DNA from 3 places in the Rossellomorea sp. GAMAL-10_SWC genome. Region 1 is predicted to be linked to each of the others. Evidence: a T-box and tRNA genes for the amino acid it is inferred to sense, from the RefSeq annotation. Region 1 holds a T-box; the other regions hold tRNA genes.
The links. The T-box of region 1 lies ahead of leuS (leucine--tRNA ligase). A T-box ahead of a tRNA ligase gene usually reads a tRNA of that ligase, here a tRNA-Leu.
Positions count from the first base shown of each region.

Region 1 (9,673 bases):
GTGCTTCTCTAATACCTTCTAGGTTTTTTGTCCTTCTTATCTATCGCCACTTAATGCGTGCCCCTTGAAACTAGGAAGATTCTCCTCTACAATTAATGAGTTAACGAGATAAAAATAGATAAAAAGGGACAGCTTTGAGGGGAGTAAGGGATGCCAAAAAAACTATGGTTTTTGTTAATCGGTATGATTTTAAATGTAACAGGTAATTCTTTTTTATGGCCATTCAATACAGTATACATCCATATTTATTTAGGAAAGTCCTTGTCTGTAGCGGGGCTTATTTTAATGTTTAATTCATTGGCCGGTGTATTTGGAAATATGCTGGGGGGCTGGCTTTTTGATAAATTTGGGGGATATAGGTCAATCCTTACTGGTATTAGTATTACGTTTTTGGCGATATTAGGTTTGGTTATTAATCATTCTTGGACATATTACAGTTGTTTCTTCGTAATATTAGGGTTTGGTGTTGGTATTGTATTTCCATCAATGTATGCGATGGTTGGAGCGGCATGGCCAGATGGTGGTCGTAAAGCTTTTAATGCAATTTATGTAGCTCAAAATCTTGGTGTTGCGATTGGTACGGCTTTAGGTGGAGTTGTTGCGGCCGCTAATATTAATTATATTTTCTCCGCTAATTTGCTATTATATATTATTTTCTTCTTAGTAGCTTTATTTGGATTTAAAGATATTGGTGAACCTAAGCAATTAAAAGAAACCTATGTAGAAAAAGCAGAGAAACAAAAATTTTCATTTACACCTTCAATGAAGGCTCTGATGATTGTTTGTGTTGCGTATGTTTTATGTTGGTTAGTTTATGTTCAATGGCAAACTACGATTGCTTCAGAAATGCAAAATCTACACATTGGATTAAAAAAATATAGTCTGTTATGGACTGTAAATGGTGCACTTATTGTCTTAGCTCAACCAATCGTATCAACTGCGATACGTAAATTTGAGTTAAGTATGAGAAAGCAAATGTTGTTCGGAATTGGATTCTTTATCGCTTCGACTATTCTTGTGAGCACTGCTGATCATTTCTCAATGTTTATGACGGGTATGATCATTTTAACAATTGGAGAAATGTTCGTCTGGCCTGCAGTACCAACTATTGCAAATATGCTTGCTCCAAAAGATCGTATAGGAATGTATCAAGGGATTGTAAATAGTGCAGCAACAGTTGGAAGAATGCTCGGACCAGTTATTGGAGGGGCACTTGTTGATACTTTTAATATGAGGGTATTATTTATCATATTAGTTGTCTTTTTAGTAATAAGCATGGTTTTCTCTGTGCTTTATGAAAGATTAGCAAAAAAAGTAGTAAAAGCTGATAATCAAACTTTTGCTTCTTAAAAATAGGCAATGTATAATTGACCTTTTTCTTTGGTTATAATAAAATGGTATAAATTAAATCTAAATGATCGGCAATGATTGGGAATAGTAGTGAATATGAAGAGGTTTAGAGAGTTGACGGTTGGTGAAAGTCAATCCATTCTATTCATGAACTCGCCCATAAGCCACATTTGTGAACGGTTTTTTACCAAGTAATAAATGTCGTGTTCCACGTTACGGAAACAAGTGAATGTTTTTTTACATTAATTTGGGTGGTACCGCGGGAAATCCTCTCGTCCCTTTTGGGATGGGAGGATTTTTTTATTTGTAGACCGCTAGGACCACAGCCGAGCCATTTATACATGAAAAAAGGAGGCAATTATATGAGTTTTAATCATGGTTCTATTGAACAGAAATGGCAGAAGTATTGGTTAGAAAATAAAACGTTTAAAACAACTGACGATACAAGCAAGCCGAAATTTTATGCACTTGATATGTTCCCTTATCCATCTGGGGCGGGATTACATGTAGGTCATCCAGAAGGGTACACAGCAACTGATATCCTTTCAAGAATGAAAAGAATGCAAGGCTATAATGTACTTCATCCAATGGGTTGGGATGCATTTGGTCTACCTGCAGAACAATATGCATTAGATACAGGTAATGATCCAGCTGAGTTTACTGAAAAGAATATAAATACTTTCCGTAATCAAATTCAGGCACTAGGATTTTCATATGATTGGGATCGTGAAATTAATACAACTGATCCTGATTATTACAAATGGACTCAATGGATTTTCCTAAGAATGGTTGAAAAAGGATTAGCTTATGTAGATGAAATCCCAGTTAACTGGTGCCCAGCTCTTGGTACAGTTTTAGCTAATGAAGAAGTAATCAATGGAAAAAGTGAGCGCGGAGGACATCCAGTTGAGCGTCGCCCAATGAAGCAATGGATCTTAAAAATCACAGCTTATGCCGATCGATTATTAGAAGATCTAGAAGAATTAGATTGGCCAGAAAGCTTAAAAGAAATGCAACGTAACTGGATTGGCCGTTCTGAAGGTGCTGAAGTTTACTTTAATGTTGATGGATTCGATGAAAAAGTAACAGTATTTACAACACGTCCTGATACATTATTCGGTGCAACTTATGTAGTATTAGCTCCAGAACATGATTTAGTTAATCAAATTACAACAGCTAGTCAAAAAGATGCTGTCGAAGCATACATCGATTCAGTTAAATCGAAAAGTGATCTAGAGAGAACTGATTTAGCGAAGGATAAATCAGGTGTTTTCACAGGAGCATATGCAATTAACCCTGTAAATAACGAAAAGCTTCCAATTTGGATTGCTGATTATGTACTTGCAAGCTATGGAACTGGTGCAGTTATGGCAGTACCAGCACATGATGAGCGCGATCACGAATTTGCAGTTAAATTTAAATTACCAATCGTTGAAGTTGTTGAAGGTGGAGACGTTCAAAAAGAAGCTTACGCTGGAGATGGTAAACATGTTAACTCTGATTTCTTAAACGGTTTAAATAAACAAGAAGCTCTTGAAAAAATAATTGATTGGTTAGATTCTTCAAAAGCAGGTGAGAAAAAAGTTACGTATCGTCTACGTGATTGGTTATTCTCTCGTCAAAGATATTGGGGAGAGCCAATTCCAGTAATTTTCTGGGAAGATGGTACGATGACAGTTGTTCCTGATGAGGAATTACCATTAATTCTTCCGAAAACAGAAGATATTCGCCCAAGTGGTACTGGAGAGTCACCATTAGCGAATATTTCTGATTGGGTTAATGTAGTAGATCCAGTAACAGGTAAAAAAGGAAGACGTGAAACAAATACAATGCCACAATGGGGCGGAAGCTGCTGGTATTACTTACGTTATATTGATCCAAATAATAACGAAGCAATCGCAGATACTGAATTACTAAAGCATTGGTTACCTGTTGATGTATATATTGGAGGAGCAGAGCATGCAGTTCTTCACTTACTATACGCTCGTTTCTGGCATAAATTCCTTTATGATTTAGGTGTAGTTCCTACAAAAGAGCCATTCCAAAAGCTATTCAACCAAGGAATGATCTTAGGGGAAAATAATGAAAAAATGTCTAAGTCTAAAGGAAACGTTGTAAATCCTGATGATATCGTTGCTAGCCATGGTGCTGATACGTTACGTTTATATGAAATGTTCATGGGTCCATTAGATGCATCAATCGCTTGGTCAGAAAATGGATTAGATGGTTCTCGTCGCTTCTTAGACCGAGTATGGCGTTTATTTGTTACTGATAATGAAGAGCTTTCAGATAAAATTGTAGAAGGCGTTACTTCTAGCAGTCTTGAAAAAACATATCACCAAACAGTAAAGAAAGTAACAGAGGACTTTGAAGGTTTACGCTTTAACACTGCAATTTCACAAATGATGGTGTTTATTAACGAAGCATATAAAGCTGATCAATTACCAAAAGAAATGGTTGAAGGTTTTGTAAAATTAATAGCACCAGTTGCTCCTCATATCGGTGAAGAACTTTGGAGTAAGCTAGGTCATAGTGATTCAATTGCATATGCTACATGGCCAGCATACGATGAAGCTAAGCTTGTAGAAGACGAAATTGAAATCGTAGTACAAATTAATGGTAAAGTAAAAGCAAAATTACTTGTTGCAAAAGATGCTTCTCGTGAGCAAATGGAGCAAATTGCATTATCAGATGATGCAGTTAAGGAACAAGTTGAGGGTAAAACTGTTCGAAAAATCATTGCTGTACCAGGTAAATTAGTAAATATCGTTGCTAACTAAATAGTTAATTCGAAAAAACCTCTTTTGAGGTTTTTTCTTTGTTATTTCTTATTTTTGCTTTTCTACTAACTCATCCTCCCCCTTTAAGGTGGATAGAATTAAACTTACTTTTTGCATAGAAAATAATTAGTTGTTAAGATGTTGCTATAAAGAAAGGATGAGCAATGATGAATACGATTTCTGCAAATGAAGTTAAAGAGCGTTTAGATTCAGGAGAAACGCTATTTTTAGTAGATGTACGAGAGGACTATGAGGTTGAGTATGGGAAAATTCCTGAAGCAGTTCATATTCCAATGGGACAAATTCCGAGCAAATTAGATGTTTTTAATAAAGAATTTGAATACATTTTTATTTGTAAGGCAGGCGTTCGTAGTGAGAATGTTTGTGAGTATTTAAATGAGCTAGGCTATAAGGCGATCAACATGGAAGGTGGAATGATGGCCTGGGAAGGCGAGGTCAAATAAAAAAATTTTATCTGTATCGATATTTTGTCTACCTACTGAAATCCAACGTTTTTGTTGGATTTTTTATTTAATTGGTTAATTTAGGCTAATGTTTTTTGGCATAAGGAATATTAACCATGGAGTTGTGACATATATTAAAGTAGAACCTCATATATTTTTTCATTGAGGTCTTTGCTTGTTAGAAAGGAGGGGGTTGATTTGCCTAAAACATTAAAAATTGATATTACCGATAAAATAATTGGTAAATTTAAAGATGGGCATATGGAGTTGTATTCTTCAAAGTATTTAATTGGAAAGTTTTACTTTAAAGACTTAAAACAATCTTTCCAATTGGCAGATGGGTATGTTGAAGAGGATGGACGATTCTATTTATTAGTGAACTTGCAACACGAACAATCGAACGCTCGCCTTTGACCTTAAACTAGGGACGGTGGATTTGTGCCAAAGAAAAATATAATAAGCGAAAAGCATAAGTTAAAACTAGAAAATCAGTTTGATTGTTTTTCGAATACAACTAAGACAATACGTTTGTGGAATAACAGTTTAACTTTTATAAAGTTTCTTAAGAATCAATCCTTATGCTTTTCCATATGTAAACATTATAGGACCTAGCGAAACAATGTATTCGTTCGGTCCTTTGTTTATTTCTTAAAAATTCGTTTGAGAATATTCCGCAGCTGATCCTCCTGCTAATCTGCCAGTTACCAATGCAGCGGTTATGTTATAGCCACCAGTGTAACCGTGAATATCTAATATTTCTCCACAAAAATAAAGACCATTCATGATTTTAGATGACATTTCTTTTGGATGAACTTCCTTTGTTGAGACGCCACCGCCTGTAACGAATGCTTTTTCAATTGAAAGAGTTCCGTTTACTACAAATGAAAAGCCCTTAAATAATTGGACAAGTTCTCTTAATTTCATCGTAGCAATTTCATTACAAGGAGTTGCCTCATCAATTCCACATTTTGAAAGCAGAAATAGTAAATATCGTTCAGGTACATAACCTTTAAGAACGTTCTTAATCGCTTTTTTAGGTTCATCTTTAAGAATACTGTTTACGTCTTGGAAAAGTGATTCCTCGTTTTGCTCTGGAAAACAATCAATCGCCATCGATACATTTTTTGTTTTAAACTTTTTTTGTACTTTATATACAAATTGGCTACAACGTAGTGCGGCAGGGCCCGAAATTCCAAAATGAGTAAAGAGCATGTCCATTTTATGGGCTATCACTTTTTTGCCTTTTGGATTTAATACACTTAATTCAATGTCTCTTAAAGCAAGGCCTTGTAATGATTTAGTTTGAATAAAATCTTCACTTGAAGTAATAGGTACCTCTGTAGGAAAGAGTTCAGTTATTGTATGACCAGCTTTTTTTGCCCAAGCATATCCGTCACCTGTCGAGCCTGTGTGTGGAACAGATTTACCACCTACTGCAAGGACAACACTTTTTGAGTGAATGACTGTTCGATCATCCAATATGATTCCTACTACTTTACCATCTTCATAGAGTACGTCTTTAACAGCTCGATTGGTCTGAATATCTACATGATGTTTTTTTAGTTTTTGCATTAATGCATTTAATACTGATTTTGAGTCATTTGATACAGGAAACATTCTCCCGTGATCCTCTTCTTTTAAAGCGACTCCCATGTTTTCAAAAAACTGTATGATATCCTCGTTATTATAAATAGAGAATGCGCTATATAAAAATCGACCATTTCCAGGTATATGTTTAATAACTTCCTCTATAGGTAAGCGATTTGTTACGTTACAACGACCACCACCTGATATAAGGAGTTTTTGTCCTAATTTAGTTCCTTTTTCAAGTAAAAGAACTTTAGCTTTGTTTTCAGCAGCGCTAATTGCAGCCATCAGACCAGAAGTTCCGCCACCAATTACAATCACATCATAAACCATTATTTCACTACTTTCGTTACAAATTTCTTTTAGTAAGTTTACCATTATTTCAAGTAAGCTCCAACTTCTTATCATTTTTTAATTTTTTCTTTTTAGATGATATGGTAAGATAGATTAGTTAGTTTGATCGAGAATTGGTAGGAGGCAGTTTATGTCAGATTCAAAATTGCTACGAGGTACCTTCATATTAACTGCTGGTACATTTTTAATAAAATTTCTAGGAATGATCTATACATTCCCTTTTTATGCGTTAGTTGGTTCAAAAGGGTCTGCATTATATAATTATGGTTATGTTCCATATACATTGTTCATCAGTATAGCTACTGCAGGTGTTCCGTTAGCTGTAGCAAAGTTCGTTTCAAAGTACAATGCGATTGAAGAATATGAAACAAGTAGAAGGCTTTTTCATGCAAGTCAGCTACTCTTAATATGTACAGGTATTTTTTCGTTTTTAACGTTATATATCATTGCACCTTATATCGCACCTTTTATGATACCTAAGGATACAAAAGGTAATAGTGTAGAGGATGTAGTTTCAGTTATGCGAATAGTAAGTACTGCTTTAATATTAGTACCTTCTCAGAGTTTGTATAGAGGTTTTTTTCAGGGGCATCAATCAACAGGCCCAACTACTGTTTCACAGCTAATTGAACAAATTGTACGTATTGTATTTACATTAGTTGGAAGTTATATCATTTTAAAAGTTATGGGTGGAACAATTACTCAAGCAGTTGGGTTATCGACGTTTGCAGCTACAATTGGTGCTGTAGGTGGTATTTTAAACTTACTATGGTATTGGAGAAAGCGAAAAGTTCATTTAGATGAACTTCTTCCAAAATCAAAAGGATTAATCTATCCTACTAAAATAGAAATGTTTAAAGAATTATTTTCTTATTCAATTCCATATGTGTTTGTCGGACTTGCTATCCCGTTATATCAATTAGTGGATCAGTTTACTTACAATAGAGCAATGGAAGCAATTGGATTAAAAGATATTGCAGAGAATACTTATGTAATGTTTTCATACACAAGTCACAAGCTAGTAATGATTCCAGTTTCATTAGCAACGGCATTTGGTTTAACACTTGTTCCTGCTATAACTGAAGCATTCGTAAATAAAAATCATAAAAAGCTACAAAGTCAAATTACCCAAACCTACCAGGTTGTATTTTTCTTAACACTTCCTGCTGTAGTAGGGATATCAGTTTTGGCTGAACCGATTTATAGTGCTTTTTATCAAAAAAGTACACTTGGTGGAAGTATACTAGGTTTTTATGCTCCAGTAGCTTTATTGTATTCACTTTTCACAGTAAATGTAGCAATCTTACAAGGTTTAGATAAACAAAAATATGCGATTATTGGTTTAATAGGCGGAGTAATATTAAAAATTATATTAAATGTACCATTAATTCATTTATTCAAAACTTATGGCGCGGTATCAGCGACCGCATTAGGCTATTTATTTTCAATCGTTTACAATTTCTATTATATTCGTAAAAATGCGGAGTTCTCTTTCAATAAAGTGTTTAGAAGGATCATCTTTATGATTATCTTATCTGGCTTAATGGCCGGAGCGGTTTATGCTGTAGAATACTTATTAGGTTTCTGGTGGACTTATAAAGATGGTCGAATGATTTCAATGTTCCTTGTCATCATTGGAGCGATTGTAGGGGCCATTGTTTATTTAGGTGTCGCATACAAATTAAACTTATTTGAAATTATTTTAGGAGCTCGTTTAAAGAATCGTTTTAAGTTTGGAAAAAGAGGATAAAAATATATGGTGAACCTTCTTTTGTAGTGGTTCACCTTTTTTTACACATTAAGAGTGTATAAATTGACAGCGGAGAAGAAAAATGACGTAGAAGCTGATTTAAGGAATTAACTATAAATGCAACTACGCCTTTGACTTCGCAAAAAAAGCTCGCTAATCGGCGAGTTTTCTTAAACTTTTATTTAGAAAGAAAAGGTGCTAATTAATGAGAATTGATAAAATTTTGGCCAATATGGGATATGGCAGTAGGAAAGAAGTAAAGTCTCTACTAAAACAAGGTGTTGTAAAAGTTGGAGATAATATTGTAAAAAGCCCGAAAGAGCATGTTGATATTGAACAGCAAGTTGTAACGGTAAATGGTGAAGTAGTAGAGTACAAAGAGTTTGTTTATTTAATGATGAACAAACCACCAGGTGTTATATCTGCTACAGAAGATTCTGAGCATGAGACTGTAATCGGATTATTAGAATATGAAGATATCATTTTCGAGCCATTTCCAGTTGGACGTTTAGATAAAGATACGGAAGGATTGTTATTAATTACGAATGATGGTCATTTGGCACATCAATTACTTTCTCCTAAAAAACACGTACCAAAGAAGTATTATGCAACGATTGATGGCGTAGTAACTGAAGCTGACATTAAAGCATTTGAAAAAGGCGTAACACTAGAGGATGATTATTTAACGAAACCTGGTTATTTAACAATTCTTAAATCCGGTGAAGAATCTGAGATCGAACTAGTTATTATGGAAGGTAAATTCCATCAAGTTAAAAGAATGTTTGAAGCAGTAGGAAAGAAAGTTACTTACTTAAAAAGACTTGAGATGGGTCCTTTAAAGTTAGATGAAGAATTAGAGTTAGGTGAATATCGAGAATTGACTGATGAAGAGATTGACCTATTAAAGTCGGTAAACGAAGAGAAATAAAGTGTTACTTATAAATAGGTTAAGATGATTCAAAATGTAAATATAAAGTTTAATCGGATCCCTAATAGAGAGCCAAAAGAAAAACAAAAACCCTTGATTAGACGTCAGACTAGACAATCATAGGTTTTTGTTTTTCTTTTTTTACGAAGAAGCTTTTACTTTTTTCCCTGTTACGGCCCATTTTCCCCTACTTGGACTATAAACTAGATTATTAAACTCTAAAATGTTTAAATCTCGTTGGATTGTTCTAGGTGTAATACCAAACTCCTCCACTAGGTCTTTTGTAGAAACGGTGCCATTTTCACTAATGTACATGTAAATGGCTTTAATTCGAGTCAGCATTCGAGAAGTTCCAGAATTCAAAAAACCACTCCTTTACCTACCGCATTGTTTCATAACAGGTTAGTTAAGTATTTTACTAGTTAAGCTTATATTTTCATTTTACTCTTTTTCAGTAGTT
Region 1 is NZ_CP144911.1:3,458,098-3,467,770, reverse strand. It holds gene V5E38_RS17130 (MDR family MFS transporter) at 151-1,350, shown strand; T-box leader at 1,416-1,633, shown strand; gene leuS (leucine--tRNA ligase) at 1,713-4,130, shown strand; gene V5E38_RS17120 (rhodanese-like domain-containing protein) at 4,298-4,594, shown strand; gene V5E38_RS17115 (DUF2553 family protein) at 4,793-5,008, shown strand; gene V5E38_RS17110 (BaiN/RdsA family NAD(P)/FAD-dependent oxidoreductase) at 5,243-6,514, opposite strand; gene V5E38_RS17105 (putative polysaccharide biosynthesis protein) at 6,666-8,285, shown strand; gene V5E38_RS17100 (pseudouridine synthase) at 8,491-9,213, shown strand; gene V5E38_RS17095 (DeoR family transcriptional regulator) at 9,355-9,555, opposite strand.

Region 2 (9,673 bases), 1.5 Mb from region 1:
AGTCAGAGCTCGTTAACGAGTGATGGCGTGCCTTTTGTAGAATGAACCGGCGAGTTACGATCCCGTGCAAGGTTAAGTTGAAGAGACGGAGCCGCAGCGAAAGCGAGTCTGAATAGGGCGATATAGTACGTGGTCGTAGACCCGAAACCGAGTGATCTACCCATGTCCAGGATGAAGTTCAGGTAACACTGAATGGAGGTCCGAACCCACGCACGTTGAAAAGTGCGGGGATGAGGTGTGGGTAGCGGAGAAATTCCAATCGAACTCGGAGATAGCTGGTTCTCCCCGAAATAGCTTTAGGGCTAGCCTTATGTGTTAGAGTCTTGGAGGTAGAGCACTGATTGGACTAGGGGCCCCCAACGGGTTACCGAATTCAGTCAAACTCCGAATGCCAATGACTTATCCATAGGAGTCAGACTACGAGTGATAAGATCCGTGGTCAAGAGGGAAACAGCCCAGACCGCCAGCTAAGGTCCCAAAGTATACGTTAAGTGGAAAAGGATGTGGAGTTGCTTAGACAACCAGGATGTTGGCTTAGAAGCAGCCACCATTTAAAGAGTGCGTAATAGCTCACTGGTCGAGTGACTCTGCGCCGAAAATGTAACGGGGCTAAACGTATCACCGAAGCTGCGGATTGATACCGTATGGTATCAGTGGTAGGGGAGCGTTCTAAGGGCGTTGAAGCTAGATCGTAAGGACTGGTGGAGCGCTTAGAAGTGAGAATGCCGGTATGAGTAGCGAAAGACGGGTGAGAATCCCGTCCACCGTATGCCTAAGGTTTCCTGGGGAAGGCTCGTCCTCCCAGGGTTAGTCAGGACCTAAGCCGAGGCCGACAGGCGTAGGCGATGGACAACAGGTTGATATTCCTGTACCACCTCATTTCCGTTTGAGCAATGGAGGGACGCAGAAAGATAGGGTAAGCGCGCTGCTGGATATGCGCGTCCAAGCAATTAGGCTGATGTGTAGGCAAATCCGCACATCATAAGGCTGAGTTGTGATGGCGAGGGAAATATAGTACCGAAGTTCCTGATTCTACGCTGCCAAGAAAAGCTTCTAGCGAGGAAATAGGTGCCTGTACCGCAAACCGACACAGGTAGGCGAGGAGAGAATCCTAAGGTGAGCGAGAGAACTATGGTTAAGGAACTCGGCAAAATGACCCCGTAACTTCGGGAGAAGGGGTGCTCTTTTGGGTGTATGCCCGGGAGAGCCGCAGTGAAAAGGCCCAAGCGACTGTTTAGCAAAAACACAGGTCTCTGCGAAGCCGCAAGGCGAAGTATAGGGGCTGACGCCTGCCCGGTGCTGGAAGGTTAAGAGGAGGGGTTATCCCTTACGGGAGAAGCTCTGAATTGAAGCCCCAGTAAACGGCGGCCGTAACTATAACGGTCCTAAGGTAGCGAAATTCCTTGTCGGGTAAGTTCCGACCCGCACGAAAGGCGTAACGATTTGGGCACTGTCTCAACCATAGACTCGGTGAAATTATAGTACCTGTGAAGATGCAGGTTACCCGCGACAGGACGGAAAGACCCCGTGGAGCTTTACTGCAGCTTGATATTGAATTTTGGTACAGCTTGTACAGGATAGGTAGGAGCCTGAGAAGCCGGAGCGCTAGCTTCGGTGGAGGCGTCGGTGGGATACTACCCTGGCTGTATTGAAATTCTAACCTAGAGCCGTGATCCGGCTCGGAGACAGTGTCAGGTGGGCAGTTTGACTGGGGCGGTCGCCTCCTAAAGAGTAACGGAGGCGCCCAAAGGTTCCCTCAGAATGGTTGGAAATCATTCGAAGAGTGTAAAGGCATAAGGGAGCTTGACTGCGAGACCTACAAGTCGAGCAGGGACGAAAGTCGGGCTTAGTGATCCGGTGGTTCCGCATGGAAGGGCCATCGCTCAACGGATAAAAGCTACCCCGGGGATAACAGGCTTATCTCCCCCAAGAGTCCACATCGACGGGGAGGTTTGGCACCTCGATGTCGGCTCATCGCATCCTGGGGCTGTAGTCGGTCCCAAGGGTTGGGCTGTTCGCCCATTAAAGCGGTACGCGAGCTGGGTTCAGAACGTCGTGAGACAGTTCGGTCCCTATCCGTCGTGGGCGCAGGAAATTTGAGAGGAGCTGTCCTTAGTACGAGAGGACCGGGATGGACACACCGCTGGTGTACCAGTTGTTCTGCCAAGAGCATGGCTGGGTAGCTATGTGTGGAAGGGATAAGTGCTGAAAGCATCTAAGCATGAAGCCCCCCTCAAGATGAGATTTCCCATAGCGTTAAGCTAGTAAGACCCCTGAGAGACGATCAGGTTGATAGGTCAGAGGTGGAAGCGTGGTGACACGTGGAGCTGACTGATACTAATCGGTCGAGGACTTAACTAACAAGTTTGATGATGACATTATCTAGTTTTGAGGGTACAAAAATTATTATAAAAAACTTTGAAAAAGTCATTGACTTTCGAATGAGATATGATATAATAGTTATTGTCCTTAAGGAATTGAATCAAGTGATGATAGCGAAGAGGTCACACCCGTTCCCATACCGAACACGGCAGTTAAGCTCTTCAGCGTCGATGGTAGTTGGGGGTTTCCCCCTGTGAGAGTAGAACGTCGCTTGGTTTATGATTATTCCGCAGTAGCTCAGTGGTAGAGCACTCGGCTGTTAACCGAGTGGTCGTAGGTTCGAACCCTACCTGCGGAGCCATTTTGGAGAGCTGTCCGAGTGGCCGAAGGAGCACGATTGGAAATCGTGTAGGCGGGTAACCCTGTCTCAAGGGTTCAAATCCCTTGCTCTCCGCCACATGTTTTCAGGACTATTATACTGGCCCGTTGGTCAAGCGGTTAAGACACCGCCCTTTCACGGCGGTAACACGGGTTCGAGTCCCGTACGGGTCACCATTTTATTACGGAGGATTAGCTCAGCTGGGAGAGCACCTGCCTTACAAGCAGGGGGTCGGCGGTTCGAGCCCGTCATCCTCCACCATCTAATTAAATTCTTATTATCGCGGGGTGGAGCACGAACGAATATGCTTCGAAGAAATTACTTCAGCATACCAATCGAGCTGCTACTTGCAATAACATCCTGAGATTGGGATGGTCTTAACGAAATACAGTTTATGGATCTATAAAAAATAGAATCCACATTATCGCGGGGTGGAGCAGTCTGGTAGCTCGTCGGGCTCATAACCCGAAGGTCGCAGGTTCAAATCCTGTCCCCGCAACCAAATGGTCCCGTGGTGTAGCGGTTAACATGCCTGCCTGTCACGCAGGAGATCGCCGGTTCGATCCCGGTCGGGACCGCCATTTAAGATGGCTCGGTAGCTCAGTCGGTAGAGCAGAGGACTGAAAATCCTCGTGTCGGCGGTTCGATTCCGTCCCGAGCCACCATCTTAAAATAGATAACAAGTAATTATTATTAAGCCGACTTAGCTCAATTGGTAGAGCAACTGACTTGTAATCAGTAGGTTGGGGGTTCAAGTCCTCTAGTCGGCACTCTTTAATCGGAGGGGTAGCGAAGTGGCTAAACGCGGCGGACTGTAAATCCGCTCCCTGTGGGTTCGGCGGTTCGAATCCGTCCCCCTCCACCATTTATAGGGGCATAGTTTAACGGTAGAATAGAGGTCTCCAAAACCTTTGGTGTGGGTTCGATTCCTACTGCCCCTGCCAAATAATACAATAATGGCGGTCGTGGCGAAGTGGTTAACGCATCGGATTGTGGTTCCGACACTCGTGGGTTCGATTCCCATCGGTCGCCCCATTTAAATTATTGTAACGATTTTTCAAGTGAGTAATATAATTTATAGTAAATTGAATATAGTATATAAAGTTCTTAATTAATGGGCTATAGCCAAGCGGTAAGGCAACGGATTTTGATTCCGTCATGCCCTGGTTCGAATCCAGGTAGCCCAGCCATTTATGCGGAAGTAGTTCAGTGGTAGAATACAACCTTGCCAAGGTTGGGGTCGCGGGTTCGAACCCCGTCTTCCGCTCCAAGTATGGCGGTATAGCCAAGTGGTAAGGCAGAGGTCTGCAAAACCTTTATCATCGGTTCAAATCCGGTTACCGCCTTTTAATTTACTTCTGCCGGGGTGGTGGAATGGCAGACACACAGGACTTAAAATCCTGCGGGGGTTGACCCCGTGCCGGTTCGAGTCCGGCCCTCGGTATCATTAAACCTCTTACTTTTGTAAGAGGTTTTTAATTACAGATTTGAATGGACAATTTGTCTTTCATATATTATAATTATTTTATAACTTTTTGGCGGTGTGGTGGAATGGCAGACACGCCTGACTCAAAATCAGGTATCTTCACGGATGTGCAGGTTCAAGTCCTGTCACCGCTATATTGAATGAAGGGAAGAGGATTTTGCAGAGATGCAGAATCCTTTTTTTGTTTAGAAAGTAAGTGTTAGGAAAAAAGATTAGAGTCTTCATCTGATATAATATAATCGTATTCATTTTGGGATCAGCACAAAGAAAGGCAGCGAACATAGTTATAGTCGCTGCCTTTCTTTATGTGACTACTATTCATTTAGCAGTGCATATCATTACATCTTTACATACTTACGTTTTTGCTTAGCAGCAAGCCAATCAAATTGTTTTGGTTTTCTTTTATTTGCTAAAGTAACTACTAAGCCTGTTGTTGCTATTAGAAGGCTTGCAGCAGCTACTTTAATAGTAAATTGTTTTGCATTTTTTAATTTCTCATTATTGTATCGATCAAGTTCTTTAAGTGTATCCTGTGTAAAATCAATTCTGTCGTTTGTTTCTTCAATCAAACTACAGACACCTTCGAAACTTTCAACCAAAGGATTTTTTTCTTCATTTACCAAAGGATCTGTCATAGTTATTCTCCTCCTAAATTTAACCTATAAAGAAGAATTCTATGGGAAAATTCATTATACCTTCATTCAAATTTCTACAAATCTTTTAATATCCTCTATAATTAGTTAATTAATTAAAGTTCTGATGAATATTGATCTTTTTCTTATTCACGTCATCCGCTATTTTTTAAGTGCTATAATCATGTTAGAACTCTTTCGACAAAAATTGATTTTATTCTTGAATTTATGACATATTTATGATAAATTTAATTACAAGTTCATTAAAAACCTACTAAATACAGATTGCATTTGTATTAGTAGTAAAGCACTTATAACTTGATAACAACGCAGTGTATTGATTCATTCGAAGAACGATACATTGCGTTTTTTTATATTAAAAAGTCTATTATTAGAGGCTTTTGTGACATAATTAGATAAAGAAATAATTTTCTGACTAGAATAGAAAATATAATTTGTAAATTAACAGGCAGTTAGGTGATTCTTGTGAATATAAAAGAATTTCAAAAAGAATTGATTTCATATAGTAAAGAAATTGGAATAGATAAGATTGGATTTACGACTGTAGATCCATTTTTAACATTAAAAAATCGTCTATATAGGCAGCAGGAATTAAATTATCAATCGGGCTTTGAGACAAAGGATATTGAACGAAGAGTAGATGCCAGAAAAATTATGACAGAAGCTAATTCAATTCTTGCAATTGCGCTAGCTTATCCATCTAAATTGAAAAATCCTCCTAAAAGTAAAAAAGGATCTACAAGGGGGATTTTTTGTAGGGCTTCATGGGGGGAAGATTACCATGTAGTTGTAAAAAAGAAATTACTTCAGCTTGAGTCATTTATTTTATTACATTATCCAAATGCAAAGGTTCAGTCGATGGTCGATACCGGTGAGCTTGTAGATCGAGCTGTAGCTGAGCGAGCAGGTATAGGTTGGAGTGCTAAAAATTGTTCAATTATTACGCCAGAATTCGGTTCTTATGTGTATTTAGGGGAAATGATTACCTCATTACCTTTTGAACCAGATTCGCCTATTGAGGAACAGTGTGGAGAGTGTACAAAATGCCTTGATGTTTGTCCGACAAGTGCAATTGTTTCTCCAGGGCAATTAAATGCTAAAAATTGTATTGCTTTTTTAACACAATCAAAAGAGATGATTCCTGTTGAGTTTCGAAAAGAGTTGGGAAATCGTATATATGGGTGCGATACATGTCAGACAGTTTGTCCTAAAAATAAAGGAATTAATTTTACTCATCATATTGAGATGGAACCTGATCCAGAAACTGTAAAACCTTTATTACGCTCTGTATTAAAGGTAAGTAACAGAGAGTTTAAAAGTCAGTTTGGCCAAATGTCTGGATCATGGAGAGGAAAGAATCCTATTCAGCGTAATGCTATCATTGCTTTAGCACATTTTAAAGATGAATCGGCATTAGATGATTTAAAGGAATTAGCGAAAAAAGATGCAAGACCAGTAATTAGAGGTACAGCTATTTGGGCTATTTTTGAGATTGAGGGAAAGAACAGTACACCATTTATTGAAAGTTGTTTGCAAAAAGAGCAAGACGAGATTGTATTAAATGAAATTAATGCTGTTCTATCAAAGTAAGCAATATTGAGTGGTATAATCTCTTATTTTTCAACATCGTATAGAATAAGAATATATGTTGAAAAAGGGGGATTATCTTGTTTAATCGTGAACTTTTAGAGTGTTATTTAAAAGAACGATTACATCTTTATTTTGGTGAAGGACATCGAAGTCATCCTATTCAAAAAAAAGAATATCAGGCAATCAGACGTAAAGTTGAATTATATAATAAGCGTAATATTTCATTAGTGAAAGTATATGGAAATCTTGATGTAAACAATATTTGGACTGATCAGGACGTAACGTATATAAATTATACATTCCATACGCGATATTTTTTAAAGCAAAATGATTTATATTTTGAAGAGGATCAACATGAAAGACAGATCGCTATTGAAAATAATGAAATCTTATATGACATACCATTCCCAATTGATAATCAAGTTGAACATTTTGAACTTGAAGAAGACGATTTAGGTGAAAATGAATCATTGGATCGAAATAACAGATATAACCGATTTAATGCTGTTAAATATGCTGAAACCTGGTGGGATGGCCATAATAAAGAATATCCATTGTATGCAAATGATTGTACTAATTTTATATCTCAATGTTTAAGGGCTGGAGGCATTCGAATGGTTGGAATGCCAAAACCCGGGACAGGGTGGTGGTATAGAAATCATTCTAATAGTAGTTATAGCTGGAGAGTTGCTCACGCATTAAGAAGATTTTTACCTTCGCCTAAAACTGGAATTAAAGCAGAAGAGGTGCCTTCTCCAAAAGATCTTACATTGGGGGATATTATCGTATATGATTTCGAAGGTGATGGAGTATGGAATCATTGTACGATCGTTGTTGCTAAGGATGAAAATGGTGAACCGTTAGTGAATGCACATACTGTCAATAGCCGTAAAAGATATTGGTCATACTATGATTCTTCTGCTTTTACGGAGAATATTAAGTATAAGTTTTTTCACTTCGTTGATGACTTTTCTAACCCTCCAGTGGAATAATACCTTATTAATTACGAATTTGGTATAATATAAAGCATTGAAACAATATAGAGGTGAAAAAGATGGGAATACACGTTGTATTATATCAACCACAAATTCCAGCAAATACAGGAAATATTGCACGTACTTGTGCAGGAACAGATACAAGTTTGCATTTAATTCGTCCGTTAGGTTTTTCAACTGATGATAAAATGTTAAAAAGAGCTGGTCTTGATTATTGGGAGCATGTAGATATACATTATCATGATTCTTTAGACGATTTATTTGATAAATATAAAGACGGGAAATTTTACTTTATAACTAAATTTGGGGAAAAAACATATTCAAACTTTGATTATACAAATTTAGATGAAGAGATTTTCTTTGTATTTGGTAGAGAAACAACAGGGCTTCCGAAAGAGTTGATTGAAAAAAACATAGAAACTTGTTTACGTATACCAATGACAGATCATATTAGATCTCTAAATTTATCAAATACAGCTGCAATTTTAATTTACGAAGCTTTACGTCAGCAAGATTTCCGTGAGCTGTTAAAGGTAAAGGATTATTCTAAATAAAAAAGTCACCATATTAATGGTGATTTTTTTTATTAATTTAAGATTTTATCAAAGAGTAAGCAAATAAAAAAGATGCTTCCATTAGAACGGTCTAAATAAAAATTAAGATCCGCGTCTAGAAGCATCCTTAAAAAAATATTATCTGTTTTTCAGTCCAGGTTTGTCATTATAGCCGCCTGTGAAAATTGCTGCTAAGAATGATGCTGTAACTAATAAAATTAATACTAGTCTCATCAGTATGTATCCTCCCAATTGAAAAATTCCCAACACCCTAAACCTTATTATACAAAAAAAACATAGAAATATGAAAGTAAAATTATGAGAATTGAATTTCGATAAAATATATTTTCCTACTCAAAGATATAGCATGAGTACGGACATCCTTGCATATCCTTTAATAATCTCTCTTACAGATGAGAAGAAGGAGGTACTTGTCCATGGATATTTTAAAGAAACTTGAGCAGCACCGGGACATGGAACAAAGATTGAAATGGGAAGGCACTTTTGCTGAGTATCTTGAAATGCTAAAAGAGGAGCCCTTGGTTGCACAAACTGCACATTCTAGAATTTATAATATGATTAAAGACGCAGGTATTGAAGAAGTGAATGGTAAAAAAACCTACAGTTTCTTTAATAACAACCTATATGGATTAGAAGAAGCGCTAGAGAGACTCGTGGAAGAATATTTCCATCCTGCTGCCAAGAGATTAGATGTAAAAAAACGTATTTTATTATTAATGGGTCCTGTAAGTGGTGGTAAATCTACACTGGTAACGATGTTAAAAAGAGGCTTAGAAAATTATTCAAGGTCTGATCAAGGAGCAATCTACGCTATTAAAGGTTGCCCAATGCATGAAGATCCATTGCATTTAATTCCTAACCATTTAAGAGATGATTTTTTCAATGAATATGGAGTTCGAATTGAAGGAAATCTTTCACCTTTAAACTTAATGAGACTTGAACAAGAGTTTGGTGGAAGAATAGAAGATGTTATGGTAGAAAGAGTATTCTTATCAGAGGATCGTCGAGTTGGTATTGGTACTTTTAGCCCGTCTGATCCAAAATCTCAAGATATTGCAGATTTAACAGGAAGTATTGATTTTTCAACAATTGCTCAATTTGGATCAGAGTCAGATCCACGTGCCTACCGGTTTGATGGTGAGTTAAATAAAGCAAACCGTGGAATGATGGAATTCCAAGAGATGTTAAAATGTGATGAAAAGTTTTTATGGCACTTATTATCCCTGACACAGGAAGGAAACTTTAAGGCAGGGCGTTTTGCATTGATTTCTGCGGATGAATTAATCATTGCTCATACGAATGAAACAGAGTACAGATCTTTTATTAATAATAAGAAGAATGAAGCACTTCATTCTCGAATAATCGTAATGCCAATTCCGTATAATTTAAGAGTTAGTGAGGAAGAGAGAATTTATCAAAAAATGATCTCTGAAAGTGATGTTTCAAATGTTCATATTGCTCCACATACTTTACGTGTAGCAGCAATGTTTACAATTCTTACTCGTTTAAAAGAACCAAAACGAGGAGATATTGATTTAGTTAAGAAGATGCGTCTATATGATGGTGAAATGGTAGAAGGCTATAACACTGTTGATTTAGAAGAGCTGAAGAAAGAATATTTAGATGAGGGTATGCATGGTATCGATCCACGATATGTCATTAACCGTATTTCA
Region 2 is NZ_CP144911.1:2,361-12,033, forward strand. It holds rRNA gene V5E38_RS00010 (23S ribosomal RNA) at 1-2,361, shown strand, start outside; rRNA gene rrf (5S ribosomal RNA) at 2,483-2,598, shown strand; tRNA gene V5E38_RS00020 (tRNA-Asn) at 2,609-2,683, shown strand; tRNA gene V5E38_RS00025 (tRNA-Ser) at 2,688-2,779, shown strand; tRNA gene V5E38_RS00030 (tRNA-Glu) at 2,803-2,877, shown strand; tRNA gene V5E38_RS00035 (tRNA-Val) at 2,887-2,962, shown strand; tRNA gene V5E38_RS00040 (tRNA-Met) at 3,127-3,203, shown strand; tRNA gene V5E38_RS00045 (tRNA-Asp) at 3,207-3,282, shown strand; tRNA gene V5E38_RS00050 (tRNA-Phe) at 3,291-3,366, shown strand; tRNA gene V5E38_RS00055 (tRNA-Thr) at 3,399-3,471, shown strand; tRNA gene V5E38_RS00060 (tRNA-Tyr) at 3,482-3,566, shown strand; tRNA gene V5E38_RS00065 (tRNA-Trp) at 3,572-3,645, shown strand; tRNA gene V5E38_RS00070 (tRNA-His) at 3,661-3,736, shown strand; tRNA gene V5E38_RS00075 (tRNA-Gln) at 3,817-3,891, shown strand; tRNA gene V5E38_RS00080 (tRNA-Gly) at 3,897-3,971, shown strand; tRNA gene V5E38_RS00085 (tRNA-Cys) at 3,977-4,047, shown strand; tRNA gene V5E38_RS00090 (tRNA-Leu) at 4,062-4,145, shown strand; tRNA gene V5E38_RS00095 (tRNA-Leu) at 4,239-4,321, shown strand; gene V5E38_RS00100 (hypothetical protein) at 4,526-4,822, opposite strand; gene queG (epoxyqueuosine reductase) at 5,306-6,430, shown strand; gene V5E38_RS00110 (amidase domain-containing protein) at 6,508-7,422, shown strand; gene trmL (tRNA (cytidine(34)-2'-O)-methyltransferase) at 7,485-7,979, shown strand; gene V5E38_RS00120 (PrkA family serine protein kinase) at 8,417-9,673, shown strand, end outside.
Region 2: it has a tRNA-Leu gene. The T-box ahead of leuS (leucine--tRNA ligase) is inferred to sense a tRNA for this amino acid. The anticodon was not compared.

Region 3 (9,673 bases), 800 kb from region 1:
TAATACTCTTTTCTCTACTGGTTCTAACTTATTAATTTCAATATATTCAAAAGGTCCGTTTGGTAAAGCTGTACTACCTTCAAAATAATGTTTAACTAAATGACAAATTTCTTTTGCCTTGTCTTGACTAAGTAAAGCTGGATACAAATATGCACTGAAATTTCTAGCTAACCTAATACGACTACTTAAAACGATATCATCATCTGGACCTTCTTGTTTCATCCATGGACTGATGGCCTCATTAATAATTCGATTAATAGACATGTAACTTACTCCACCTCCTTTTGAAGGGCTTGTAAATCTTTTTCAATTTCACGAATTTCATCCCGTATCTTAATTGCTTGCTCAAAATCCTCTTTATCAATAAAATTTTGCATTTGAGATTTCAAGTCTTGTAGCTTCCTTTTCAAGGAGATCGCCCCATTAATCTTTTGAGGTATTTTCCCTGTATGCGATACATTACCACTATGAATTCTTTTAACAATTGGTTTCATCTGATCCATAAATGTTTCATAACAAGTAGAACAACCTAAACGTCCAATTTTAGTAAATTTTTGAAAAGTCATCTTACATCTAGGACATTCAATTTGGGAATCTTGATGAAATTTATTTTTCTTCATTTCATAAATACCAGTATTACCTTTAAACAATCCAGCTAACAAATCATTTACAGAATAACCACCTATTTCAGAAAAAATATGTTTATTGTTCGATTCATTTGCGCATTTCTCACATAAGTGAATATCTGTTTTCTCACCATTAATAATTTTAGAATAGTGTAATGTTGCCGGACGTTCTTGACATTCTTGACAAATCATTATGGGCAACCTCCATATTCTATTTATACTTTAAGCTTCTTAGCATTGCCTTGAACATTCTTGCTCTTAACTCATCTCGATAAGGTAAATTAACCATTATTACTGAACGATCTAATACACTTAACATCATTTTTGCTTCTCGCCCAGTAATTACATTTTTTTCAAGTAGTAGACGAATATAGTCCTCTGAGCTAGACTGTGCAATATTATTAGTAAAACTACTTAATATTTGATCAATCACGCTTGCTTTATCATGAAATTGCACTTTAATAATTCTAATATACCCGCCGCCACCACGTTTACTTTCTACTACATATCCTCTTTCTAATGTGAATCTAGTATTAATTACATAATTTATTTGAGAAGGTACACAATCAAATTTATTCGCTATTTCACTTCTTTTTATCTCGACATAATCTTTATCGGATATGTCAAAGTAGTGCATTAGATATTGTTCAATAATATCTGATATATTCTTCATCTATTTACCACCTTTACTGACTTTGACTATCTTTGACTATTATTATATTCCTTTCATGAAAAATTTCAACTATTATCTCTTTACCATTTTTTCCAAACGATACAGCTCTTAATCTTTTTACCTTTAAGAATTGTATAAATTGAATTGGTAGCCTAGAAGAAAAATTGACGTATTTTTCAATTTTGGGTATTAAATATAAGTGCTATATCCTCTCTGTCTTTACCTAAAGGCTCGCCAATCGGCGATTTTTCTTTATCAGTATATATATATATATGTTATACAATTCTTTTAAGAAGCTTTTTTTCCTTTTTACTTTTATTAAAAAAATTATTAACTTGCTCTATTTCGTTTGTTCATTTGAGCATTTTTAGATAACAAAAAAAACATCAGCCTAATAGCTGATGTTTTTGGTTACCAGGCGACGTTCTACTCTCACAGGGGGAAACCCCCAACTACCATCGACGCAAAAGAGCTTAACTGCCGTGTTCGGTATGGGAACGGGTGTGACCTCTTTGCCATAATCACCTGATTTATAGAGTTGTACTTCGTACCCTCAAAACTAGATAATGTCATTATCAAACTTGTTAGTTAAGTCCTCGACCGATTAGTATCAGTCAGCTCCACGTGTCACCACGCTTCCACCTCTGACCTATCAACCTGATCGTCTCTCAGGGGTCTTACTAGCTTAACGCTATGGGAAATCTCATCTTGAGGGGGGCTTCATGCTTAGATGCTTTCAGCACTTATCCCTTCCACACATAGCTACCCAGCCATGCTCTTGGCAGAACAACTGGTACACCAGCGGTGTGTCCATCCCGGTCCTCTCGTACTAAGGACAGCTCCTCTCAAATTTCCTGCGCCCACGACGGATAGGGACCGAACTGTCTCACGACGTTCTGAACCCAGCTCGCGTACCGCTTTAATGGGCGAACAGCCCAACCCTTGGGACCGACTACAGCCCCAGGATGCGATGAGCCGACATCGAGGTGCCAAACCTCCCCGTCGATGTGGACTCTTGGGGGAGATAAGCCTGTTATCCCCGGGGTAGCTTTTATCCGTTGAGCGATGGCCCTTCCATGCGGAACCACCGGATCACTAAGCCCGACTTTCGTCCCTGCTCGACTTGTAGGTCTCGCAGTCAAGCTCCCTTATGCCTTTACACTCTTCGAATGATTTCCAACCATTCTGAGGGAACCTTTGGGCGCCTCCGTTACTCTTTAGGAGGCGACCGCCCCAGTCAAACTGCCCACCTGACACTGTCTCCGAGCCGGATCACGGCTCTAGGTTAGAATTTCAATACAGCCAGGGTAGTATCCCACCGACGCCTCCACCGAAGCTAGCGCTCCGGCTTCTCAGGCTCCTACCTATCCTGTACAAGCTGTACCAAAATTCAATATCAAGCTGCAGTAAAGCTCCACGGGGTCTTTCCGTCCTGTCGCGGGTAACCTGCATCTTCACAGGTACTATAATTTCACCGAGTCTATGGTTGAGACAGTGCCCAAATCGTTACGCCTTTCGTGCGGGTCGGAACTTACCCGACAAGGAATTTCGCTACCTTAGGACCGTTATAGTTACGGCCGCCGTTTACTGGGGCTTCAATTCAGAGCTTCTCCCGTAAGGGATAACCCCTCCTCTTAACCTTCCAGCACCGGGCAGGCGTCAGCCCCTATACTTCGCCTTGCGGCTTCGCAGAGACCTGTGTTTTTGCTAAACAGTCGCTTGGGCCTTTTCACTGCGGCTCTCCCGGGCATACACCCAAAAGAGCACCCCTTCTCCCGAAGTTACGGGGTCATTTTGCCGAGTTCCTTAACCATAGTTCTCTCGCTCACCTTAGGATTCTCTCCTCGCCTACCTGTGTCGGTTTGCGGTACAGGCACCTATTTCCTCGCTAGAAGCTTTTCTTGGCAGCGTAGAATCAGGAACTTCGGTACTATATTTCCCTCGCCATCACAACTCAGCCTTATGATGTGCGGATTTGCCTACACATCAGCCTAATTGCTTGGACGCGCATATCCAGCAGCGCGCTTACCCTATCTTTCTGCGTCCCTCCATTGCTCAAACGGAAATGAGGTGGTACAGGAATATCAACCTGTTGTCCATCGCCTACGCCTGTCGGCCTCGGCTTAGGTCCTGACTAACCCTGGGAGGACGAGCCTTCCCCAGGAAACCTTAGGCATACGGTGGACGGGATTCTCACCCGTCTTTCGCTACTCATACCGGCATTCTCACTTCTAAGCGCTCCACCAGTCCTTACGATCTAGCTTCAACGCCCTTAGAACGCTCCCCTACCACTGATACCATACGGTATCAATCCGCAGCTTCGGTGATACGTTTAGCCCCGTTACATTTTCGGCGCAGAGTCACTCGACCAGTGAGCTATTACGCACTCTTTAAATGGTGGCTGCTTCTAAGCCAACATCCTGGTTGTCTAAGCAACTCCACATCCTTTTCCACTTAACGTATACTTTGGGACCTTAGCTGGCGGTCTGGGCTGTTTCCCTCTTGACCACGGATCTTATCACTCGTAGTCTGACTCCTATGGATAAGTCATTGGCATTCGGAGTTTGACTGAATTCGGTAACCCGTTGGGGGCCCCTAGTCCAATCAGTGCTCTACCTCCAAGACTCTAACACATAAGGCTAGCCCTAAAGCTATTTCGGGGAGAACCAGCTATCTCCGAGTTCGATTGGAATTTCTCCGCTACCCACACCTCATCCCCGCACTTTTCAACGTGCGTGGGTTCGGACCTCCATTCAGTGTTACCTGAACTTCATCCTGGACATGGGTAGATCACTCGGTTTCGGGTCTACGACCACGTACTATATCGCCCTATTCAGACTCGCTTTCGCTGCGGCTCCGTCTCTTCAACTTAACCTTGCACGGGATCGTAACTCGCCGGTTCATTCTACAAAAGGCACGCCATCACTCGTTAACGAGCTCTGACTATTTGTAAGCACACGGTTTCAGGTTCTCTTTCACTCCCCTTCCGGGGTGCTTTTCACCTTTCCCTCACGGTACTGGTTCACTATCGGTCACTAGGTAGTATTTAGCCTTGGGAGATGGTCCTCCCAGATTCCGACGGAATTTCACGTGTTCCGCCGTACTCAGGATCCACTCAAGAGGGAACGAGGTTTCAACTACAGGGTTTTTACCTTCTTTGACGGACCTTTCCAGGTCGCTTCATTTACCCCGTTCCTTTGTAACTCCGTATAGAGTGTCCTACAACCCCAAGAGGCAAGCCTCTTGGTTTGGGCTATCTTCCGTTTCGCTCGCCGCTACTCAGGAAATCGCTATTGCTTTCTATTCCTCCAGGTACTTAGATGTTTCAGTTCCCTGGGTCTGTCCTCAGTACCCTATGTATTCAGGTAAAGATACTACTCCATTACGAGTAGTGGGTTTCCCCATTCGGAAATCTCCGGATCAAAGCTTACTTACAGCTCCCCGAAGCATATCGGTGTTAGTCCCGTCCTTCATCGACTCCTAGTGCCAAGGCATCCACCGTGCGCCCTTTCTAACTTAACTAATTTTTAAAACTAATTGAATTAAACTTACGCAGTTTAATGAATGACATTATCTAGTTTTCAAGGTACAAAATAAAAAAATGGTGGAGCCTAGCGGGATCGAACCGCTGACCTCCTGCGTGCAAGGCAGGCGCTCTCCCAGCTGAGCTAAGGCCCCATTATTATATTAAAAAGATATGGTGGGCCTAAATGGACTCGAACCATCGACCTCACGCTTATCAGGCGTGCGCTCTAACCAGCTGAGCTATAGGCCCATATCTATAATAGAAGGATAATCCTTCAAAACTAAACAAAACAATGAAGAAACATTTCATACATGAACCAACGGTTCATGATGTCTCCATAGAAAGGAGGTGATCCAGCCGCACCTTCCGATACGGCTACCTTGTTACGACTTCACCCCAATCATCTGTCCCACCTTAGGCGGCTGGCCCCTAAAAGGTTACCCCACCGACTTCGGGTGTTACAAACTCTCGTGGTGTGACGGGCGGTGTGTACAAGGCCCGGGAACGTATTCACCGCGGCATGCTGATCCGCGATTACTAGTGATTCCGGCTTCATGTAGGCGAGTTGCAGCCTACAATCCGAACTGAGAATAGTTTTATGGGATTAGCTCCACCTCGCGGTCTTGCAACCCTTTGTACTATCCATTGTAGCACGTGTGTAGCCCAGGTCATAAGGGGCATGATGATTTGACGTCATCCCCACCTTCCTCCGGTTTGTCACCGGCAGTCACCTTAGAGTGCCCAACCAAATGCTGGCAACTAAGATCAAGGGTTGCGCTCGTTGCGGGACTTAACCCAACATCTCACGACACGAGCTGACGACAACCATGCACCACCTGTCACTCTGTCCCCGAAGGGAAAGCCCTATCTCTAGGGTTGTCAGAGGATGTCAAGACCTGGTAAGGTTCTTCGCGTTGCTTCGAATTAAACCACATGCTCCACCACTTGTGCGGGCCCCCGTCAATTCCTTTGAGTTTCAGTCTTGCGACCGTACTCCCCAGGCGGAGTGCTTAATGCGTTAACTTCAGCACTAAAGGGCGGAAACCCTCTAACACTTAGCACTCATCGTTTACAGCGTGGACTACCAGGGTATCTAATCCTGTTTGCTCCCCACGCTTTCGCGCCTCAGCGTCAGTTACAGACCAGAAAGTCGCCTTCGCCACTGGTGTTCCTCCAAATCTCTACGCATTTCACCGCTACACTTGGAATTCCACTTTCCTCTTCTGCACTCAAGTTTCCCAGTTTCCAATGACCCTCCCCGGTTGAGCCGGGGGCTTTCACATCAGACTTAAGAAACCGCCTGCGCGCGCTTTACGCCCAATAATTCCGGACAACGCTTGCCACCTACGTATTACCGCGGCTGCTGGCACGTAGTTAGCCGTGGCTTTCTGGTTAGGTACCGTCAAGGTGCCAGCTTATTCAACTAGCACTTATTCTTCCCTAACAACAGAGCTTTACGACCCGAAGGCCTTCATCGCTCACGCGGCGTTGCTCCGTCAGACTTTCGTCCATTGCGGAAGATTCCCTACTGCTGCCTCCCGTAGGAGTCTGGGCCGTGTCTCAGTCCCAGTGTGGCCGATCACCCTCTCAGGTCGGCTACGCATCGTCGCCTTGGTGAGCCGTTACCTCACCAACTAGCTAATGCGCCGCGGGCCCATCTATAAGTGATAGCCGAGGCCATCTTTCAATAAAGGAACAGGAGTTCCTTTATGTCATCCGGTATTAGCTCCGGTTTCCCGAAGTTATCCCAGTCTTACAGGTAGGTTGCCCACGTGTTACTCACCCGTCCGCCGCTAACTAACGGGAGCAAGCTCCCATTAGTCCGCTCGACTTGCATGTATTAGGCACGCCGCCAGCGTTCGTCCTGAGCCAGGATCAAACTCTCCATAAAAGTTAAGTTTAAATCTTGTATTGCTCAAAAAACTAATAATTGACGTTTACTTCATGTTTTGTTTAGTTTTCAAAGATCATCTTGGTGGAGCCTAGCGGGATCGAACCGCTGACCTCCTGCGTGCAAGGCAGGCGCTCTCCCAGCTGAGCTAAGGCCCCTTATTGAAATGGTCGGGAAGACAGGATTTGAACCTGCGACCCCCTGGTCCCAAACCAGGTGCTCTACCAAGCTGAGCCACTTCCCGTAATATGGCGCGCCCGAAAGGACTCGAACCCATAACCTTTTGATCCGTAGTCAAACGCTCTATCCAATTGAGCTACGGGCGCATATTATAAATGGTACCGAGGGCCGGACTCGAACCGGCACGGGGTCAACCCCCGCAGGATTTTAAGTCCTGTGTGTCTGCCATTCCACCACCCCGGCAGCATATGTGGAGCGGAAGACGGGGCTCGAACCCGCGACCCCAACCTTGGCAAGGTTGTATTCTACCACTGAACTACTTCCGCGTATACTGCTTATAACTTATAAATTTAAATGGTGCGGGTGAAGGGACTCGAACCCCCACACCGAAGTACTAGATCCTAAGTCTAGCGCGTCTGCCAATTCCGCCACACCCGCAAATATTCTCTTTTGAGAAAATGGTGAGCCATGAAGGATTCGAACCTTCGACCCTCTGATTAAAAGTCAGATGCTCTACCTACTGAGCTAATGGCTCAAAAGAGTGCCGACTAGAGGACTTGAACCCCCAACCTACTGATTACAAGTCAGTTGCTCTACCAATTGAGCTAAGTCGGCATATGGTGGAGGATGACGGGCTCGAACCGCCGACCCCCTGCTTGTAAGGCAGGTGCTCTCCCAGCTGAGCTAATCCTCCATCAAACCAAGCGACGTTCTACTCTCACAGGGGGAAACCCCCAACTACCATCGACGCAAAAGAGCTTAACTGCCGTGTTCGGTATGGGAACGGGTGTGACCTCTTCGCTATCATCACTTGATTCATTTTCTTTAGGACATTAATTATTATATCAAAATATCAGTCAAAGTCAATAACTTTTTTAATATTTTTTTATAAAACTTATACCCTCAAAACTAGATAATGTCATTATCAAACTTGTTAGTTAAGTCCTCGACCGATTAGTATCAGTCAGCTCCACGTGTCACCACGCTTCCACCTCTGACCTATCAACCTGATCGTCTCTCAGGGGTCTTACTAGCTTAACGCTATGGGAAATCTCATCTTGAGGGGGGCTTCATGCTTAGATGCTTTCAGCACTTATCCCTTCCACACATAGCTACCCAGCCATGCTCTTGGCAGAACAACTGGTACACCAGCGGTGTGTCCATCCCGGTCCTCTCGTACTAAGGACAGCTCCTCTCAAATTTCCTGCGCCCACGACGGATAGGGACCGAACTGTCTCACGACGTTCTGAACCCAGCTCGCGTACCGCTTTAATGGGCGAACAGCCCAACCCTTGGGACCGACTACAGCCCCAGGATGCGATGAGCCGACATCGAGGTGCCAAACCTCCCCGTCGATGTGGACTCTTGGGGGAGATAAGCCTGTTATCCCCGGGGTAGCTTTTATCCGTTGAGCGATGGCCCTTCCATGCGGAACCACCGGATCACTAAGCCCGACTTTCGTCCCTGCTCGACTTGTAGGTCTCGCAGTCAAGCTCCCTTATGCCTTTACACTCTTCGAATGATTTCCAACCATTCTGAGGGAACCTTTGGGCGCCTCCGTTACTCTTTAGGAGGCGACCGCCCCAGTCAAACTGCCCACCTGACACTGTCTCCGAGCCGGATCACGGCTCTAGGTTAGAATTTCAATACAGCCAGGGTAGTATCCCACCGACGCCTCCACCGAAGCTAGCGCTCCGGCTTCTCAGGCTCCTACCTATCCTGTACAAGCTGTACCAAAATTCAATATCAAGCTGCAGTAAAGCTCCACGGGGTCTTTCCGTCCTGTCGCGGGTAACCTGCATCTTCACAGGTACTATAATTTCACCGAGTCTATGGTTGAGACAGTGCCCAAATCGTTACGCCTTTCGTGCGGGTCGGAACTTACCCGACAAGGAATTTCGCTACCTTAGGACCGTTATAGTTACGGCCGCCGTTTACTGGGGCTTCAATTCAGAGCTTCTCCCGTAAGGGATAACCCCTCCTCTTAACCTTCCAGCACCGGGCAGGCGTCAGCCCCTATACTTCGCCTTGCGGCTTCGCAGAGACCTGTGTTTTTGCTAAACAGTCGCTTGGGCCTTTTCACTGCGGCTCTCCCGGGCATACACCCAAAAGAGCACCCCTTCTCCCGAAGTTACGGGGTCATTTTGCCGAGTTCCTTAACCATAGTTCTCTCGCTCACCTTAGGATTCTCTCCTCGCCTACCTGTGTCGGTTTGCGGTACAGGCACCTATTTCCTCGCTAGAAGCTTTTCTTGGCAGCGTAGAATCAGGAACTTCGGTACTATATTTCCCTCGCCATCACAACTCAGCCTTATGATGTGCGGATTTGCCTACACATCAGCCTAATTGCTTGGACGCGCATATCCAGCAGCGCGCTTACCCTATCTTTCTGCGTCCCTCCATTGCTCAAACGGAAATGAGGTGGTACAGGAATATCAACCTGTTGTCCATCGCCTACGCCTGTCGGCCTCGGCTTAGGTCCTGACTAACCCTGGGAGGACGAGCCTTCCCCAGGAAACCTTAGGCATACGGTGGACGGGATTCTCACCCGTCTTTCGCTACTCATACCGGCATTCTCACTTCTAAGCGCTCCACCAGTCCTTACGATCTAGCTTCAACGCCCTTAGAACGCTCCCCTACCACTGATACCATACGGTATCAATCCGCAGCTTCGGTGATACGTTTAGCCCCGTTACATTTTCGGCGCAGAGTCACTCGACCAGTGAGCTATTACGCACTCTTTAAATGGTGGCTGCTTCTAAGCCAACATCCTGGTTG
Region 3 is NZ_CP144911.1:4,254,961-4,264,633, forward strand. It holds gene mcsB (protein-arginine kinase McsB) at 1-264, opposite strand, end outside; gene mcsA (protein-arginine kinase activator protein McsA) at 270-818, opposite strand; gene V5E38_RS20670 (CtsR family transcriptional regulator) at 838-1,299, opposite strand; rRNA gene rrf (5S ribosomal RNA) at 1,713-1,828, opposite strand; rRNA gene V5E38_RS20680 (23S ribosomal RNA) at 1,884-4,821, opposite strand; tRNA gene V5E38_RS20685 (tRNA-Ala) at 4,902-4,977, opposite strand; tRNA gene V5E38_RS20690 (tRNA-Ile) at 4,998-5,074, opposite strand; rRNA gene V5E38_RS20695 (16S ribosomal RNA) at 5,167-6,716, opposite strand; tRNA gene V5E38_RS20700 (tRNA-Ala) at 6,799-6,874, opposite strand; tRNA gene V5E38_RS20705 (tRNA-Pro) at 6,884-6,960, opposite strand; tRNA gene V5E38_RS20710 (tRNA-Arg) at 6,966-7,042, opposite strand; tRNA gene V5E38_RS20715 (tRNA-Leu) at 7,053-7,139, opposite strand; tRNA gene V5E38_RS20720 (tRNA-Gly) at 7,148-7,222, opposite strand; tRNA gene V5E38_RS20725 (tRNA-Leu) at 7,252-7,334, opposite strand; tRNA gene V5E38_RS20730 (tRNA-Lys) at 7,356-7,431, opposite strand; tRNA gene V5E38_RS20735 (tRNA-Thr) at 7,439-7,511, opposite strand; tRNA gene V5E38_RS20740 (tRNA-Val) at 7,515-7,590, opposite strand; rRNA gene rrf (5S ribosomal RNA) at 7,596-7,711, opposite strand; rRNA gene V5E38_RS20750 (23S ribosomal RNA) at 7,831-9,673, opposite strand, start outside.
Region 3: it has a tRNA-Leu gene. The T-box ahead of leuS (leucine--tRNA ligase) is inferred to sense a tRNA for this amino acid. The anticodon was not compared.